3 regions of the Streptomyces sp. NPDC007863 genome follow, and region 2 is predicted to be linked to each of the others. Evidence: riboswitches for the same ligand, from Rfam matches in the RefSeq annotation. Region 2 holds a riboswitch; each other region holds the start of a gene.

Region 1 (5,403 bases), on a different contig from region 2:
GACCGCGACCCGGACGAGGGACATCGGAGGACTCCGGGAACTTCGCCAGGTGTCGGCGCGCTTGCATACAGTGGCAGGACTTTTCCAGATCGCGATCGAAGGGATGTACATGCCCATGGGTCACACGGCCACGGCCGAGGCCGGCTCCGGCGGCCTGACAGCGACCGAGCACCGGCTGGCGAACGGCCTGCGGGTGGTCCTCTCCGAGGACCACCTGACCCCGGTCGCCGCGGTCTGCCTCTGGTACGACGTCGGTTCGCGCCACGAGGTCGAGGGCCGCACGGGCCTCGCCCACCTCTTCGAGCACCTGATGTTCCAGGGCTCGAAGCAGGTGCACGGCAACGGCCACTTCGAACTCGTCCAGGGCGCCGGCGGCTCGCTCAACGGCACGACCAGCTTCGAGCGCACCAACTACTTCGAGACGATGCCCACCCACCAGCTGGAGCTCGCGCTCTGGCTGGAGGCGGACCGGATGGGCTCGCTGCTCGCCGCCCTCGACGACGAGTCGATGGAGAACCAGCGGGACGTCGTGAAGAACGAGCGCCGCCAGCGGTACGACAACGTGCCGTACGGCACCGCCTTCGAGAGGCTCACCGCTCTCGCGTACCCCGAGGGCCACCCGTACCACCACACCCCCATCGGTTCGATGGCGGACCTGGACGCGGCCACCCTGGAGGACGCGCGGACCTTCTTCCGCACGTACTACGCGCCCAACAACGCGGTCCTGTCGGTGGTCGGCGACATCGACCCCGAGCAGACGCTCGCCTGGGTCGAGAAGTACTTCGGCTCCATCCCCGGCCACGACGGCAAGCAGGCCCCGCGCGACGGCGCCCTGCCCGACGTCATGGGCGGGCAGCTGCGCGAGGTCGTCGTCGAGGACGTCCCGGCCCGCGCCCTGATGGCCGCCTACCGGCTGCCGGAGGACGGCACGCGCGCGTGCGACGCGGCCGACCTCGCCCTCACCGTGCTCGGCGGCGGCGAGTCCTCCCGGCTGCACAACCGCCTGGTCCGCCGCGACCGCACCGCGGTCGCCGCCGGCTTCGGCCTGCTGCGGCTCGCCGGCGCCCCCTCGCTCGGCTGGCTGGACGTCAAGACCTCCGGCGGCGTCGAGGTCCCCGCCATCGAGGCGGCCGTCGACGAGGAGCTCGCCCGCTTCGCGGCCGAGGGCCCGACCGCCGAGGAGATGGAGCGCGCCCAGGCCCAGCTGGAGCGCGAATGGCTCGACCGGCTCGGCACGGTGGCCGGCCGCGCCGACGAACTGTGCCGCTTCGCCGTGCTGTTCGGCGACCCGCAGCTCGCCCTGACCGCGGTCGACCGCGTCCTCGCCGTCACCGCCGACGAGGTGCGCGAGGTGGCCGCGGCCCGGCTGCGCCCCGACAACCGCGCGGTGCTGGTCTACGAGCCGGTGTCCACCGACGGCACCGACGACAGCGCCGACGGCGACGACGAGGAAGGAGCGGACCGATGACCGACGCCGCCACGTCCCTGACCAGCATGGAGTTCCACCCGCAGCCGAAGGCCGGCACGGCCAGGCCCTGGGCCTTCCCGGCCCCCGAGCGCGGCGCGCTCGACAACGGCCTGACGGTGCTCCGCTGCCACCGCCCCGGCCAGCAGGTCGTGGCCGTCGAGATCTTCCTCGACGCGCCGCTGGACGCCGAGCCCGAGGGCCTCGACGGCGTCGCCACGATCATGGCGCGCGCCCTCTCCGAGGGGACCACCGAGCGCGGCGCCGAGGAGTTCGCGGCCGAGCTGGAGCGCTGTGGCGCCACGCTCGACGCGCACGCGGACCACCCCGGCGTCCGGGTCTCCCTGGAGGTCCCGGTCTCCCGGCTCACCAAGGCGCTCGGTCTGGTCGCCGAGGCGCTGATCTCCCCGGCCTTCGACCCCGACGAGGTCAAGCGCCTGGTGGACAACCGGCTCGACGAGATCCCGCACGAGGCCGCCAACCCGAGCCGCCGGGCAGCGAAGCAGCTCTACAAGGAGCTCTTCCCGGCCACGACCCGGATGTCCCGGCCCCGCCAGGGCACCGAGGAGACGGTGAAGGCCATCGACGCCGCCGCCGTCCGCGCCTTCTACGACGCGCACCTGCGGCCCGCCGCCGCCACCGCGGTCGTCGTCGGCGACCTCACCGGCGTCGACCTCGACAAGGTGCTCGCCGAGACCCTGGGCGGCTGGACCGGCAAGCCGGCCGCGCCTCGTCCGATGGCGCCGATCACCGCCGACGACACCGGACGGGTCGTCATCGTCGACCGCCCCGGGGCGGTCCAGACCCAGCTGCTGATCGGCCGGATCGGCCCGGACCGCCACGACTCCGTGTGGGCCGCGCAGGTCCTCGGCGTCTACTGCCTCGGCGGCACCCTGACGTCCCGTCTGGACGCCGTCCTGCGCGAGGAGAAGGGGTACACGTACGGCGTGCGCGCCTTCGGGCAGGTGCTCCGCTCGGACGGCGAGGGGCACGGCGCCTCGATGCTCGCGATCAGCGGCTCGGTCGACACCCCCAACACCGGTCCGGCCCTCGGCGACCTGTGGCAGGTGCTCCGCACCCTGGCGGAGGGCGGTCTGACCGACGCCGAGCGGGACGTGGCGGTGCAGAACCTGGTGGGCGTGGCCCCGCTCAAGTACGAGACGGCCGCGTCGGTCGCCGCGACCCTCTCCGACCAGGTGGAGCAGCACCTCCCGGACGACTACCAGGCCCGGCTGTACGCGCGGCTCGCCGAGACCGGCACGGTCGAGGCCACGGCCGCCGTCGTCAGCGCCTTCCCGGTGGACCGGCTCGTCACGGTCCTGGTGGGCGACGCGTCGCAGATCGAGGAGCCCGTGCGGGCCCTCGGCATCGGCGACGTGACCGTGGTGAGCTGACCCGTGGTGAGCTGACCCTGGGGTGAGTCGACCCGTGGTGAGTTGACCGGTCGTCAACCCCGGGCGGAGGTCTCCGGCGCGTAGAAGCGCCGGAGACCTCCGCTTTGTCCGTTACGGCGTCAAAGATGATTGTATGCCCTGTGGCATGTCTTACAAATGAGCGTGTCTGTTTGGCGATCGACATCCGTCCGGCCTAGCGTCGATCCGTCTGTCCGACCCGACGTACGCGCCGCACCCGCGGCAACCGGACAGACATCGCCGAGTCCCCGTCAGGCGCGAGCCTGGGGAGCCGGGGACCCACGCAGTCCCTGGGGTGAATCGGACGCCTTCGCCACGCGGAGGGGCCCGTAGGAGACCTTCCTGCTCCGAACCCGTCAGCTAACCCGGTAGGCGAGAAGGAAGGAAAGGAACCGTCTTGGCGTTCACCCGTGCCACCGGGAAGCATCGTGGTGCGAGCCGACTGGCTCGCCGCAGCGCCGGCATCGCCGGCGTGGCCGCCCTCGCGACCACCGGCGTCGTCGGCACCCTGGCCTCCCCGGCGCTCGCCGCCGACACGGACGACCGTTCCCCCGAGGACACCGGCCTCACCCAGGTGATCGCCGACGAGTCCATCGCCGACCAGGTCAGCGCGCAGGCCGCCGCCCAGGAGCGCGAGGCCACCGAGGCCGAGGCCCGGGCCAAGGCGCGCGCCGAGGCGAAGCGCAAGGCCGAGGCCCGCGCCCAGGAGATCCGCGAGGCCAAGGAGCGCGCCGCCCGTGAGGCCGAGCGCCGCCGGCTCGCCTCCTTCAACCTCCCGGTCGCCGGCTCGTACGTCTCCACCGGCTACAAGACCGGCGGCTCGCTCTGGTCCTCCGGCAGCCACTCCGGCGTCGACTTCCACGCCTCCTACGGCAGCTCGGTCGTCTCCGTCGGCTCCGGCACCGTCGTCGAGGCCGGCTGGGGCGGCGCGTACGGCAACAACATCGTGATCCGGATGAACGACGGCACGTACACCCAGTACGGCCACCTGTCGTCCATCGGCGTCTACGTCGGCCAGAGCGTCGAGCCCGGCCAGCAGATAGGCGTCTCCGGCTCGACCGGCAACTCCACCGGCCCGCACCTCCACTTCGAGGCCCGGACCACCGCCGAGTACGGCTCCGACATCAACCCCGTCGCGTACCTCCGCGCCCGCGGCGTCAGCCTCTGACGCTTCGCGGCCCCCGCTGCACCGAAAGCCCCGGCTCCCGCGAGCCGGGGCCTTTTCGCGCCCTGCCGGGCGCTGCGGAGCTCCGGATCCGGAGGGATTCCGCCGCGAACCGGACGAATTCCGAGGGGGCATCGGAATTTCCGGCGCCCTGCAATAGAGTCGCGTGAACGGCGCTGCTCGAATTCGGTGCGCGCGGAGCGAATACGGAGGTCGGACATGCGGGTTCCCGCGCAATCGGTATGCACGGCGATCCGGGACGACATCGTCTCGGGGATCTTCGAGCGCGGCAGCCGGCTGACCGAGGAACAGCTCGCCCGCCGTTACGGCGTCTCCCGCGTCCCGGTCCGCGAGGCGCTGCGCACCCTGGAGTCCGAGGGCTTCGTCGTCAGCCGCCGGCACGCGGGCGCCCATGTCGCCGAGCCCACCGACCAGGAGGCCTCCGACCTCCTCGACGTACGGGCGCTGCTCGAACCGCTCGCCGCCGCCCGGGCCGCCCAGCGGCGCACCGACGCCCACCTCAAGGTGCTGCGGGGCCTGGTCAGGCTGGGGCAGGAGCGGGCGCGGCGGGGGCAGGGCGAGGATCTGCGGGCGCTCGGCGGCTGGTTCCACGAGACGCTCGCCCAGGCCTCGGGCTCCCCGGCGCTCGCCGCGCTCCTCACCCAGCTGCGCCACAAGATCGCCTGGATGTACGCGGTGGACCAGCCGGACCGGCCCGTCGAGGCCTGGGCCGAGCACGGGGCGATCGTCGACGCCATCGCCCGCGGGGACGCCGAGCGGGCCCGCGGGCTCACCGCGCAGCACGCCGAGCACACGCTTCCGCTGCACCGGCTGAAAAGGCCCGAGCGGGGCCGTGTGAGGGTTTCGCAACATGCCGTCAACACGGCGAGCGTCCGGAATTAACACGGACGCCGTATACAAAGAATAGCAATTCCAGGGCTTCTTTCGGGCTGCCCGGAAACTCTCCGAAAAGGCAATTCTCTGACCCCGGAAATACCGGACGGCCGCGTCCGCCGGGAATTTCCGGGGACGCGGCCGTCGGGAAGAGCTGTGGATCGACCCGCCGGGTCAGACCGTCTCGGGGAGCTCGTCGAGGCCCTCGGCGACGAGCTTGGCGAGGCGCTCCAGCGCGGCCTCGGCACCCTCGGCGTCCGAGGCGAGCACGATCTCCTCGCCGCCCTGCGCGCCCAGGCCGAGGACCGCGAGCATCGACGCGGCGTTGACCGGGTTGCCGTCGGCCTTGGCGATGGTCACCGGGACACCGGAGGCCGTGGCGGCACGGACGAAGATGGAGGCGGGGCGGGCGTGCAGGCCCTCGGCCCAGCCGACGTTGACGCGGCGCTCAGCCATGGTGTTGCCCT
Region 2 (5,403 bases):
CTCGGCGAGCCGCAGCCGCACCCCGGACGCGGACGCGACCACCAGCGGCTCCGCACGGCCCGGCATGGGGCCGTACGGATGCCACACGTGCGCCCGGTCCAGGGCGAGGAGTTCGTCGTTGCGCATCGTCACCCGTTACGCGTTCGGGGCGAGGTCCGTGCCGGCGCCGCGGCGGCGCACCGCCACCAGGTCGGTCCGGGCCTCCGACGCCGGGGCCGACACCGCGGCCGGCACCTCCGCCGGGGTCTCCGCCGGAGCCGCCGCGTGACCGCCGCACGGGCCGCAGCCGCCGGCCGCCTCCCCGTGGCCGCCGCAGCCGGCCGCCGCCTCGGAACCGCAGCCGCCGCCCTGGGCGTGCGAACCGCAGCCGCCGCCGGCCGCCGCGAGCGCGTCGGCGCGGTGGGCGGGGAGCGTGGTGGTGCCCGCGCCCTCCACCTCGAAGCCGGCGTCCGCGATCATGTCGAGGTCGGCCTGGCCGGCCTGGCCCTCGCTGGTCAGGTAGTCGCCGAGGAAGATCGAGTTGGCGATGTTCAGCGCCAGCGGCTGCATCGACCGCAGGTGCACCTCACGGCCGCCCGCGATCCGGACCTCCACGTCGGGGCAGACGAAGCGGACCATGGCGAGGATCCGCAGACAGCGCTGCGGGCTCAGGTTCCACTCCTTCGCCAGCGGCGTGCCCTCGAAGGGGATCAGGAAGTTGACCGGCACCGAGTCCGAGTCCAGCTCGCGCAGCGCGAACACCACGTCGACCAGGTCCTCGTCGGTCTCGCCCATGCCCGCGATCAGGCCCGAGCAGGCCGAGAGGCCCGCCGCGTGCGCCTTCTGCACGGTGTCCACCCGGTCGGCGTACGTGTGGGTCTTGGTGATCCCCTCGTACGTCGCCTCGGAGGTGTTGAGGTTGTGGTTGTACGCGTCCGCGCCGGCCGACTTCAGCCGCTCGGCCTGGCCGTCGGAGAGCAGACCGAGGCAGGCGCACACCTCGACGCCCTCGTTCTGCTCCTTGATCGCCTCGATGGTCCTGCCGACCCGCTCGACGTCGCGGTCCGTCGGACCGCGGCCGCTCGCCACCAGGCAGACGCGCTTGGCGCCGCCGGCGATGCCGGCCGCCGCGGCGTCGGACGCCTCGTCCGGCTTCAGCCAGGTGTACTTGAGGATGTCGGCCTTGGAACCGAGCCGCTGAGAACAGTACGAGCAGTCCTCCGGGCACAGCCCGGACTTCAGGTTGACGAGGTAGTTCAGCTTCACCCGCCGCCCGAACCACTGACGGCGCACCTTCCCGGCGGCCGCCACCACATCGAGCAGATCGTCGTCGGAGGTCGCCAGGACGGCGAGCGCTTCTTCACGGGTCGGCGTCTCGCGCCGCAGCCCCTTCTCCACCAGCGTGTTCAGCAGGTCCATAAGGGTTGATCCTTGCCTACGGCACACCCCCGGGCCAAGGAGGATCTGAACAAACGGGCGTGATCGAGGTGTGTGTATGACCACATCCCGACCTCGGCCTTCTGCCGTTAGGGTCTGTGCGCTGCCTACAAAAGGCGTCGACCCCGGGCGCCGTACGGGTGCGGCCCGAGGCGACCGCACCAGGTGCCGACCGAAGGAACGCCGCATGCCCCAGGCCCAGCCGACCCCGCCCGCGCGCCGCGACGCCTTCGACTGGACCGGGGCGGAGGCCCGCCGCCGGGCCGAGGCCGGCCTGGTCAGGACCCTGCGTCCGCGCCCGGCCGAGTCGGACCTCCTCGACCTGGCGGGCAACGACTACCTCGGTCTCACCCGGCACCCCGAGGTGACCGGCGCGGCCGCCGAGGCCGCCCGCCGCTGGGGCGCCGGCGCGACCGGCTCGCGGCTCGTCACCGGCACGACCCGGCTGCACACCACGCTCGAAGAGGAACTGGCCGCCTTCTGCGGCTTCGAGGCCGCCCTCGTCTTCTCCTCCGGCTACACCGCCAACCTCGCCGCGCTCACCGCGCTCGGCGGCCCCGGGGCGCTGATCGTCTCCGACGCCGCCAACCACGCCTCGATCGTGGACGGCTGCCGGCTCGCCCGCGCCGAGGCCGAGGTCGTCCCGCACGCCGACCCCGAGGCCGTACGCAAGACGCTGGAGGCGCACGAGGGGCGGCGGGCCCTCGCCGTCAGCGACTCCGTCTTCTCCGTCGACGGCGACCGCGCCCCGCTGGAGGAACTCGCCGACGCCTGCCGCGCCCACGGCGCCGGGCTCGTCGTCGACGACGCGCACGGCTTCGGCGTCCTCGGCGAGGGCGGCCGGGGCGCGCTCCACGGCGCCGGACTCGCGGGCGACGAGGACGTGGTCGCCACCCTCACCCTCTCCAAGTCGCTGGGCAGCCAGGGCGGCGCGGTCCTCGGCCCGGCCCGGGTGATCGAGCACCTGGTCAACGCGGCGCGCACCTTCATCTTCGACACCGGGCTCGCCCCGGCCGCCACCGGCGCGGCCCTCGCGAGCCTGCGGCTGATCGCCGCGGACCCGGGGCTCGCCACACGGGCGCGTGCGGTCGCCGGCACGCTCCACCGGACGCTCACCGAGGCCGGGTTCGTCTCGGCCCGCCCGGACGCGGCCGTCGTCTCGGTGCACGCGCCGGGGCCCGAGGAGGCCCTGCGCTGGGCGGCCGACTGCCGCGAACAGGGCCTGTCCGTGGGCTGCTTCCGGCCCCCGTCGGTGCCGGACGGCATCTCGCGGCTGCGGCTGACGGCCCGCGCGGACCTCACGGACGCGGAGGTCGGGCGCGCGGTCGCCACGATCGTGCGCACCGCGCCGGCCGGGGCGCGCTGAGCCCCCGCACACCGCGGGTTCCCGATACCGTCCACGCGCCGTCGACAGGCCCGGAGTTCACCGCTTCGGGCGACAGAACGGGGCATATCTCGGGAGAACGACCCACCCGGGTGCCCGATCGGTGGCAGGCTGACGCGGAGCGCGAGCCGGGGCGACGCCCCCGGCGGGAAAGGGACGACGTCGCCATGGCAGATCACCACGAAGCATCCGTCACTCTGCCCAGCGAGCCCGGCGCGGTCGCCACGGCGCGGAGGTTCGTGGCGGAGGCGCTCGGCCGCTGGGGTCTGGACGACGACGGCGACGCGGCGGACTCGATCCGGCTGATGGTCTCGGAGCTGGCGACCAACGCGGTGCTGCACACCTTCGGGCAGTCGCCGACCTTCACCGTCGAGCTCCGCCTCGACCGCGAGGAGGTGCTGCGGATCGGCGTCACCGACAGCCATCCGCGCTTCCCGCGCCGGCTTCCGGCCGCCGTCCAGCAGGACAACGGCCGCGGCATGGTGATCATCCGGGTCCTCGCCGCCGAGGCCGGCGGACGGCTCTCGGTGACGGCGACCGCCGAGGGCGGCAAGACGGTGTGGATCACGCTGCCCTGGGCCGCGGCGGCCGTGCCGGCCTGCTGAACCGGTTCGCCGGGTCCGGCGCCCGCGGTGAGGGGTGTGGCGGCGCCACCGCACCCCGGGGACATCACCGCGGGCGCCGGTGGGTCAGCGCACGCGGCCGTAGTAGACCTTCGACGACCAGATCCGGTCGAGCTTCACCCAGGAGCCGGTCTTGGGCGAGTGCCAGATCTTGCCGCTGCCGGCGTAGATCCCCACGTGGTAGACCCTGCCGCCCGAGTGGAAGAAGACCAGGTCCCCCTTCTGCCGACTGGCGGCGGAGATGTGCCGGGTCTTGTTGTACTGCTGCTGCGCGGTGCGTGGCAGCGTCTTTCCCGCCTTCTTGTACGCGTAGAGCGTGAGACCGGAGCAGTCGAAGCGGGTGGGGCCCGCCGAGCCGTACCGGTAGGGCGCGCCCTTCTTGGACGCCGCCACGTTCAGGGCCTGCGTCGCGTGGGAGGTGGCCGCCTGGGCCTCGGGTGCGGCTCCCGGTGCGAGGAGCGTGCCGCCGACGGCGGCGAGGGTGAGAGCCGAGACGGCTCCGGCCCGGGACAGCAGGGACGGGACATGCATCTGCGCAGTCATGCGCAACCCTTCGTCAGCCGCCTGTGAAGGATGACCTGTCGGGTTCGGGCAGGCGAAGATGCCCGGCCGCGGCTGCGGCTTCACCCCAAGGGACGGCCGCGCCGGGGATACGGCGCGATCGACCCGTACTGCTCGGGTCCTCCACTCCTGCCGGTCCAATCCTGTCGACCAGACGTCCGGGACGGCGGCAGGACTCGGCGTCCGCCCGGACCGCCCCGCCTGGATGGCGGGGGCTTGTCGTCGTCGAGGATCTTGACCCACGGTTCGGTCGAAAACCGAGCGGAAACGACGTTATGTGAGGCTCCTCACGACTGATCCATACGGGTGGACAAGAGGGTTTCGTGATCGTCGTAGGTTTGGCCGACGAGCCCCGTACCAGCATCGGAATGCCCGATTCCGCCAAATGCGTACACCTGTTGCGCAACTCGCACACTTCATCTGTCGATCGCGCGACTACGCCGGACGGGGGATGGATCCTGCGTCCCGTGTCGGCCGTCCGGGGCTCGACACGACACGTCGGAATGTCAACTGGCCCGCGCGCCGGGCACGGTGACGCGGGCGGCCCGCCGCTCGCCGTCCAACACCCGCAGCGCGCAGGCCAATGTCTCGGTGTGGACCTCGCTCTCGCCCCGCATATGCATGAGCGTCAGGGCCTCGCGCAGCGCCTCCGCCCGCCCGACCAGCGCCTGCGCGGCCCGCAGGGCCCCATAGGTATGCGAGCCTCTGGATGGATTGATCTTCCCCAGGAGGTCGACGACTTCGAGGTAGGCGTCGATCAACTGCCCCTCGGCGCGCGTCAGGGCGGGCAGCGGCGGAAGCTCCGGCACCATCGCGGTCTCACCGTGCCGTCGGCGTGCCGGAGTCGGCCCGGCGCGTGCCGACGACGGAGTCGACCAGGCCGTACGCGAGCGCCGCCGGCGCGTCGAGGACGGTCAGGCGCTCGGTGTCGGCGGAGACCTCGTCCGCCTCCCGGCCGGTGTACGCGGAGAGGAGTCCCGTCATCACGCCGCGTAGCCGCAGCAGTTCGCGCGCCTGGAGGTCCAGGTCGGAGAGCTGCCCGGCGAGCGGCTCGTCGAGGACCGGCTGGCGCAGGGTGACCCGGGCGCCGGGCAGCATCATGCGCTTGCCGGGCGTGCCCGCGGCGAGCAGGACCGCCGCCGTGGAGCCGGCCTGGCCGAGGCAGGTGGTCTCCACGTCGCTCGCCAGGCTGCGCATGGTGTCGTGGATCGCGGTCATCGCGGTGATCGAGCCGCCGGGGGAGTTGAGGTACAGCGCGATGTCCCGCCCCGGGTCCGCGTGGTCCAGGTGCAGGAGCTGGGCGATCACGTCGCTCGCGGCGACGTCGTCGACGGCCGTGCCGAGGAAGACGATCCGGTTCTCCAGGAGCTTCGCGTAGGGATCGAGGGTCCGGGTGCCGTACGAGGTCCGCTCCGAGAA
Region 3 (5,403 bases), on a different contig from region 2:
GGCGGCCGGGCAGGACGGGGACCGGCTGCGGATCCTCTTCACGCCGTGGGGCGAGGGCCTCGTCCGCTCCTGGTACCGGCGGGCGATGGTGGAGCTGTCGCGGCTGCCGCACGTGGAGCGGGTGGCGATCCAGACCAATCTGAGCTGCCGGACCTCCTGGCTGGACGACGCCGACCCGGACACGCTGGCGCTGTGGTGCACGTACCACCCCGGCCAGACGCCGTACGACCGCTTCCTCGGCAAGGCGCTCGGCCTGGCGGCCCGGGGCGTGCGCTTCAGCGTGGGCGTGGTGGGGCTGCCCGAGCACCACGCGGAGGCGCTGCGGCTGCGGGCGGCGCTGCCGGAGCACGTCTATCTGTGGGTGAACGCCGCCGAGGGGCACACGTACACCGACGCGGAGGCGGCGGCGTGGACGGGCATCGACCCGCTCTTCGGCTACAGCCGGCACCCGCACCGGTCGGCGGGGCTGCCCTGCCGGACCGGCGAGTCGGTGGTGTCGGTGGACGGCGCGGGGACGGTGCGCCGCTGCCACTTCGTCAGGGCCGAGCTCGGCAACCTGTACGACGGCTCGTACCGTGCCGCGCTGCGGCCCCGCGCCTGCCCCCTCGCCGTCTGCGACTGCCACATCGGCTACGTCCACCTGGAGTCGCTGCCGCTGTACGACGTCTTCGCCGGCGGGGTCCTGGAGCGGATCCCCGCCGGCCGCCGGGCCCCCGGAGCTACAGGGGCATGAGGTCGGGGCGCTTGGCCTCGACGTGGTCGCCGGAGCTCTCGCCGCGCAGCCGCCGCCCGATCCACGGCACCAGGTACTCGCGCGCCCAGTGGATGTCGTCCCGGCGGACCTCCAGCGGCCCGCGGGCGGGCAGCGGCGGCCACGCCTGGTCCGGGTCGGCGGGCACCGGCAGGCCGAGGACCTGGGCGGCGCGCAGCGCGACCCGGGTGTGGCCCTCGGGCGAGAGGTGCAGCCGGTCGTCGTCCCAGGCCCGCCGGTCCTGGACCGACTTCAGCGACCACAGGTCGAGGACCGGGCAGTCGTAGCGGTCGGCGATGGCACGGACGTGGGCCGTGTACGTGGCGATCTTGCCGCGCAGGTGCTTGAGCACCGGTACGTCACGGGTGTCGAAGCCGGTGGTCACCATGACGGTGCCGACGGCGGAGGTGAGGTCCCGCACCGCCCGCTCGAACCGCTCGGCGACGTCGTCGGGGTCGGTGCCGGGGCGGATGATGTCGTTGCCGCCCGCGCAGAAGGTGACCAGGTCGGGGGCGAGCTCCTTGGCCCGCGGGACCTGCTCGGCCACGATCTGGTCGAGGAGCCGGCCGCGGACCGCGAGGTTCGCGTAGCGGAATTCCTGGTGGTCCGGCAGCTGGTCGGCGAGGAGCACCGCGAAGCGGTCCGCCCAGCCGACGTAGGTCCCGTCCGGCCCCGGGTCTCCGACGCCCTCGGTGAAGCTGTCACCGATCGCCGCGTACGACCCGAATCCCCCGACCGCCCCGAACACGTTCTCTTCTGTTGCTCTCGAATCGTCTGCCACGACAGCACATCCTTCCTTTAGGGATGTGACCTACGCGACCGTAAGGAGGGGTTGACGGCGGGTGATATATGCCACCGATAAAGAATTTGCCAAGCCCGGAATAGGGCGAAGGCCCGGCACGCGGGTGCCGGGCCTTCGCCGTGTCCGTCGGTCCGGACGGGTCAGATGGAGACCCCGTGCTGGCGCAGGTAGGCCAGCGGGTCGATGTCCGCGCCGTAGCTCGGCGAGGTGCGGATCTCGAAGTGCAGGTGCGGGCCGGTCGAGTTGCCGGTGGAGCCGGAGAGACCGATCTGCTGGCCGCCGCTCACCGACTGGCCGGCGGAGACGGCCAGGGAGGAGAGGTGGGCGTACTGCGAGTAGTTGCCGTCGGCGTGCTTGATGACGACCTCGTTGCCGTAGGCGCCGCTCCAGCCGGCGGAGACGACCGTGCCGGCGCCGACGGCGCGGACGGTGGTGCCGGAGGAGGCGATGAAGTCGGCACCGGTGTGGTAGCCGGAGGACCACATGGAGCCGGAGGCGCGGTACGGGGTGGAGACGCCGCCGGAGACGGGGGCGACCCAGCCGGACGCGGCCGGGGCGGCGGCGGCCGGGGCCGCGGCGCGCTCGGCGGAGCGGGAGGCGCGGGTCTGCTCGGTGACCTTCGCCGTGGCCTTCGGGGCGGCCTTGACGGTGGCCTTCGGGGCGGCCTTCGGCGCGGCGGCGGGCTTCGGGGCGGCGGCCTTGGCGGGGTTCTTGGCGCCGAGGGTGAGCTTCATGCCCGGGAGGATCAGCGAGGGGTTCTCGCCGACGACCTGGCGGTTGTCGGCGTAGAGCTGCTTCCAGCCGCCGGCGACGTCGTGGTCGGCGGCGATCTTGGACAGGTAGTCGCCGGCGACGACGGAGTACGTGGTCGGGGCGGCGGCCTTGGCGGCCGGGGCGGCCTGGACCTGGGCCTGCGCGGCGGCGATCACGGTGCCGGAGACGGCGGCCGGGGCGGCCTGCTCGGCGGCGTGGGCGCCGGTGGCGCCGATCAGCGGCAGCGCGACGACGGCGCCACCGGTGCCGGCGGCGACGAGGCCACGGGTGATCAGGGTGGACTTCTGGCGGCGGTGCTTACCCTTCGCGGGCATGGCGAATTCCTCTCCGGCGCCTGCGAGGTGAGCTGTCGGGTTCGGACTGGAGATGTCCGGCCGCGGTTCTCACGCGGCTTCACCCCTAGCCGTCCTGCATCGCGGGACCGGCGTACTTCCTTGGGTCCCCCGCTCCTGCCACGCGTGGACGGGTGTGAATTCCGGACGGTGGCAGGATTCGGCGGTCCGACCGGATTGACGGCGACGCTAGACGAGTGGGGTCGGCGCGAACAAGCCACGGAATTCGGCGGGCATTCCGGGACGATCTTCGGGCCCGGAATTCCGGTCACCCTCCGTGGATGACGGTCCCTCGATTCCCTTTTCGGGGAGGGTGGTTGGACCGGGCGGTCGGCCACGATCCGTCACCTTTATGACCCTGCTCACGCGCCGAATTCCATCTCCCCCTCAACCAGGGCGCGTTACCCCAAGACCTTCCAATACGGACAGATCGCCCATTACCGGCCAGGGGGGTGCGCCACGCCGCGCTCGACGGGATGATTGCGGGGGGAACCGATCTCGTACGGGCCCCGTGAACGCCTACCACCAGGAGCATCCGTGACGCAGCAGCTGCCGCAGGTCCAGCCCCTCGAACCCGGCGAGCCCGAGCTCGCGGCGGTCCGCAACTTCCGGGACGTGGCCGGCCTGCCGACCGCCGACGGACGCGCGGTCCGGCCCGGCACCCTCTTCCGCAGCGGCCACCTCGCCGACGCCACCGAGTCCGACGCGGCCTTCCTCTCCGGCCTCGGCCTGCACACGATCTTCGACTTCCGCAACGAGGCCGACGCCAAGGTGGAGGGCCCGGACGTGGAGCTCCCGGGCGTGCGGAACGTGAACATACCCCTGAGCGACCCGGCCGACGGCAAGGAGTTCTGGCGGATGGTCCGCGAGGGCGACCTCGACACGCTGCGGGACCTGCTCGGCGACGGCAAGGCGGCGGACCGGATGACCTCCGCGTACCGCCGGATGATCGTGGAACGGACCCCCGAGCACAGCCGGATCCTGCACTCCCTCGCCGAGGAGGCCGTCCCGGCCCTGATGCACTGCGCGGCCGGCAAGGACCGCGCCGGGCTCTCGATCGCGATCACCCTGCTCGCCCTCGGCGTGGAGCGCGAGGCCATCGAGGCGGACTACGTGAAGTCCGGCGCCCCGCACCGCCGCTACAAGGTGCGCCGCAGCTCCACCGCCCGGGACGCGATGGCGCCCGAGGTGATGGAGCTGCTGAGCCCGCTCTTCGACGCGCGGGTGGAGTACCTGCGGGCGGCCTTCGAGACCATCGACGCGACCTGGGGTTCCGTGGACGCCTACCTCGCGGACGGCCTGAAGCTGGCGCCGGAGACCCGCGAGCGGCTGCGCGAGCGGTTCCTCACGGAGGCGTGAGGCCGCGGGCCCTCCCGTCCGGTCACTGGTTCTGCCCGCCCAGCATGAAGAGCAGGTAGAGGAAGCCGGCGAAGAGGTGACCGGCGATCAGGTAGGCGAAGAGGCGGAGCACCAGCCCCTTGGGGAACTTCCCCTCGCCGCGCTCCTCACCGGTGACCGGGGCGGAATTCACTGACTTGTCGGACATGTCGACCAGCCTTTCGGGCTCAGCGGGAGTGCGGGGTGCCGCCGCCCAGGCACAGCTCGGCGGCGGGGCTCTGCAGGAGCGTGTGGACGAAGAGCACCTCGGCGCCGGCACGGCCGGCCGCGCCGATCCGGTGCGGGGTGAGCGAGTCGAAGTGCGCGCTGTCCCCGGGGCCGAGCAGGTGCACGGCGTCGCCGAGCGCGAGCCGGACCTGCCCTTCGAGCACGTGCAGCCACTCCTCGCCGGGGTGGACGCGCACGATGTCGGCCCGGGTGGCGTAGGGCACGTGGACGCGCAGGCACTGCATGGCCCGGCCCGCGCCGCCCGCCTGCCGGTAGATCCAGCCGTCGGCCTCGACCGGTTCGGAGCGGTCGGCGCGGATCACCGGGTCGCGTTCGGGCGGGGTCTCGCCCAGAAGCTCGGCGACCGTCGTACCGTAGATACGGGCGAGGGCGAGGAGCATCGGCAGCGAGGGCTGCCGGTTCCCGGTCTCCAGCCGCGAGAGGTGCGCCGGGGAGAGCCCGGCGCGCTGGGCGGCCGCCTCCAGGGTGAGCCCCCGGCGCCGGCGCAGCGCCCGCAGCTGCGGGGCGACGTCGGGCACGAGCTCGGGGGCGGCGGTTTCCGGGGCGGAGCCCCGGGGGACGTGGTCCATGCGTCCATTCCGCCAGGAACATGCCTCTGAGGCAACTTTCTTGCCTCAGAGGCAAAAATCCGTGGGAAGCCCGGCTCAGCGCTGCGCGACCGCCTGCCTGACCAGCGTCTTCCCGAAGTCCCACAGCAGACCGCCGCCGCCGTGGGCGTCCTCCATGACCGCCGTGAAGGCGGTGACGAAGCGGTCCACGTCCGCCTCGTCGATCACCAGCGGCGGGATCAGCTTGATCACCTCCAGGTGGTCCCCGGAGACCTGGGTGAGGATCCGGTGCCGCTGGAGCAGCGGGACCACCACCATCTGCGCGAAGAGCCCCTTGCGGGCCGTCTGGAGCATCGCCCACCGGCCGCGCAGCGCCAGCGAGCTCGGCCGCCCGAACTCGATGCCGATCATCAGCCCCCTGCCCCGGACCGCGTGCAGCAGCTCGTAGCGGGGCACGAGCTCCTCCAGGCGGTCCTTCAGGAGGCCGCCGACCCGCCGCACGTGCGCCACCGTCCCCTCGGACTCCATCACCGAGAGGACCGCGAGCCCGGCGGCCATCGCCTGGGCGTT

The links. A riboswitch is a leader RNA that binds a small molecule or an ion and turns the genes downstream of it on or off. The one in region 2 is predicted to bind cyclic di-AMP.
Positions count from the first base shown of each region.
Region 1: it holds a riboswitch for cyclic di-AMP, as region 2 does, so the genes downstream of both, ABZ621_RS25780 (M23 family metallopeptidase) here and ABZ621_RS21335 (C40 family peptidase) in region 2, are expected to answer to the same signal.
Region 3: it holds a riboswitch for cyclic di-AMP, as region 2 does, so the genes downstream of both, ABZ621_RS29030 (LysM peptidoglycan-binding domain-containing M23 family metallopeptidase) here and ABZ621_RS21335 (C40 family peptidase) in region 2, are expected to answer to the same signal.

Region 1 is NZ_JBEYEI010000017.1:115,284-120,686, forward strand. It holds gene ABZ621_RS25770 (pitrilysin family protein) at 116-1,468, shown strand; gene ABZ621_RS25775 (pitrilysin family protein) at 1,465-2,859, shown strand; cyclic di-AMP (ydaO/yuaA leader) riboswitch at 3,106-3,266, shown strand; gene ABZ621_RS25780 (M23 family metallopeptidase) at 3,275-4,045, shown strand; gene ABZ621_RS25785 (GntR family transcriptional regulator) at 4,262-4,945, shown strand; gene ABZ621_RS25790 (HPr family phosphocarrier protein) at 5,111-5,392, opposite strand.
Region 2 is NZ_JBEYEI010000013.1:100,058-105,460, reverse strand. It holds gene ABZ621_RS21355 (adenosylmethionine--8-amino-7-oxononanoate transaminase) at 1-126, opposite strand, end outside; gene bioB (biotin synthase BioB) at 136-1,398, opposite strand; gene ABZ621_RS21345 (8-amino-7-oxononanoate synthase) at 1,604-2,782, shown strand; gene ABZ621_RS21340 (ATP-binding protein) at 2,968-3,405, shown strand; gene ABZ621_RS21335 (C40 family peptidase) at 3,490-3,966, opposite strand; cyclic di-AMP (ydaO/yuaA leader) riboswitch at 3,970-4,176, opposite strand; gene ABZ621_RS21330 (hypothetical protein) at 4,491-4,796, opposite strand; gene ABZ621_RS21325 (ATP-dependent Clp protease proteolytic subunit) at 4,804-5,403, opposite strand, start outside.
Region 3 is NZ_JBEYEI010000020.1:179,747-185,149, reverse strand. It holds gene ABZ621_RS29040 (STM4011 family radical SAM protein) at 1-733, shown strand, start outside; gene ABZ621_RS29035 (SGNH/GDSL hydrolase family protein) at 720-1,532, opposite strand; gene ABZ621_RS29030 (LysM peptidoglycan-binding domain-containing M23 family metallopeptidase) at 1,694-2,641, opposite strand; cyclic di-AMP (ydaO/yuaA leader) riboswitch at 2,646-2,802, opposite strand; gene ABZ621_RS29025 (tyrosine-protein phosphatase) at 3,197-4,018, shown strand; gene ABZ621_RS29020 (DUF6126 family protein) at 4,041-4,205, opposite strand; gene ABZ621_RS29015 (helix-turn-helix domain-containing protein) at 4,225-4,854, opposite strand; gene ABZ621_RS29010 (aspartate aminotransferase family protein) at 4,930-5,403, opposite strand, start outside.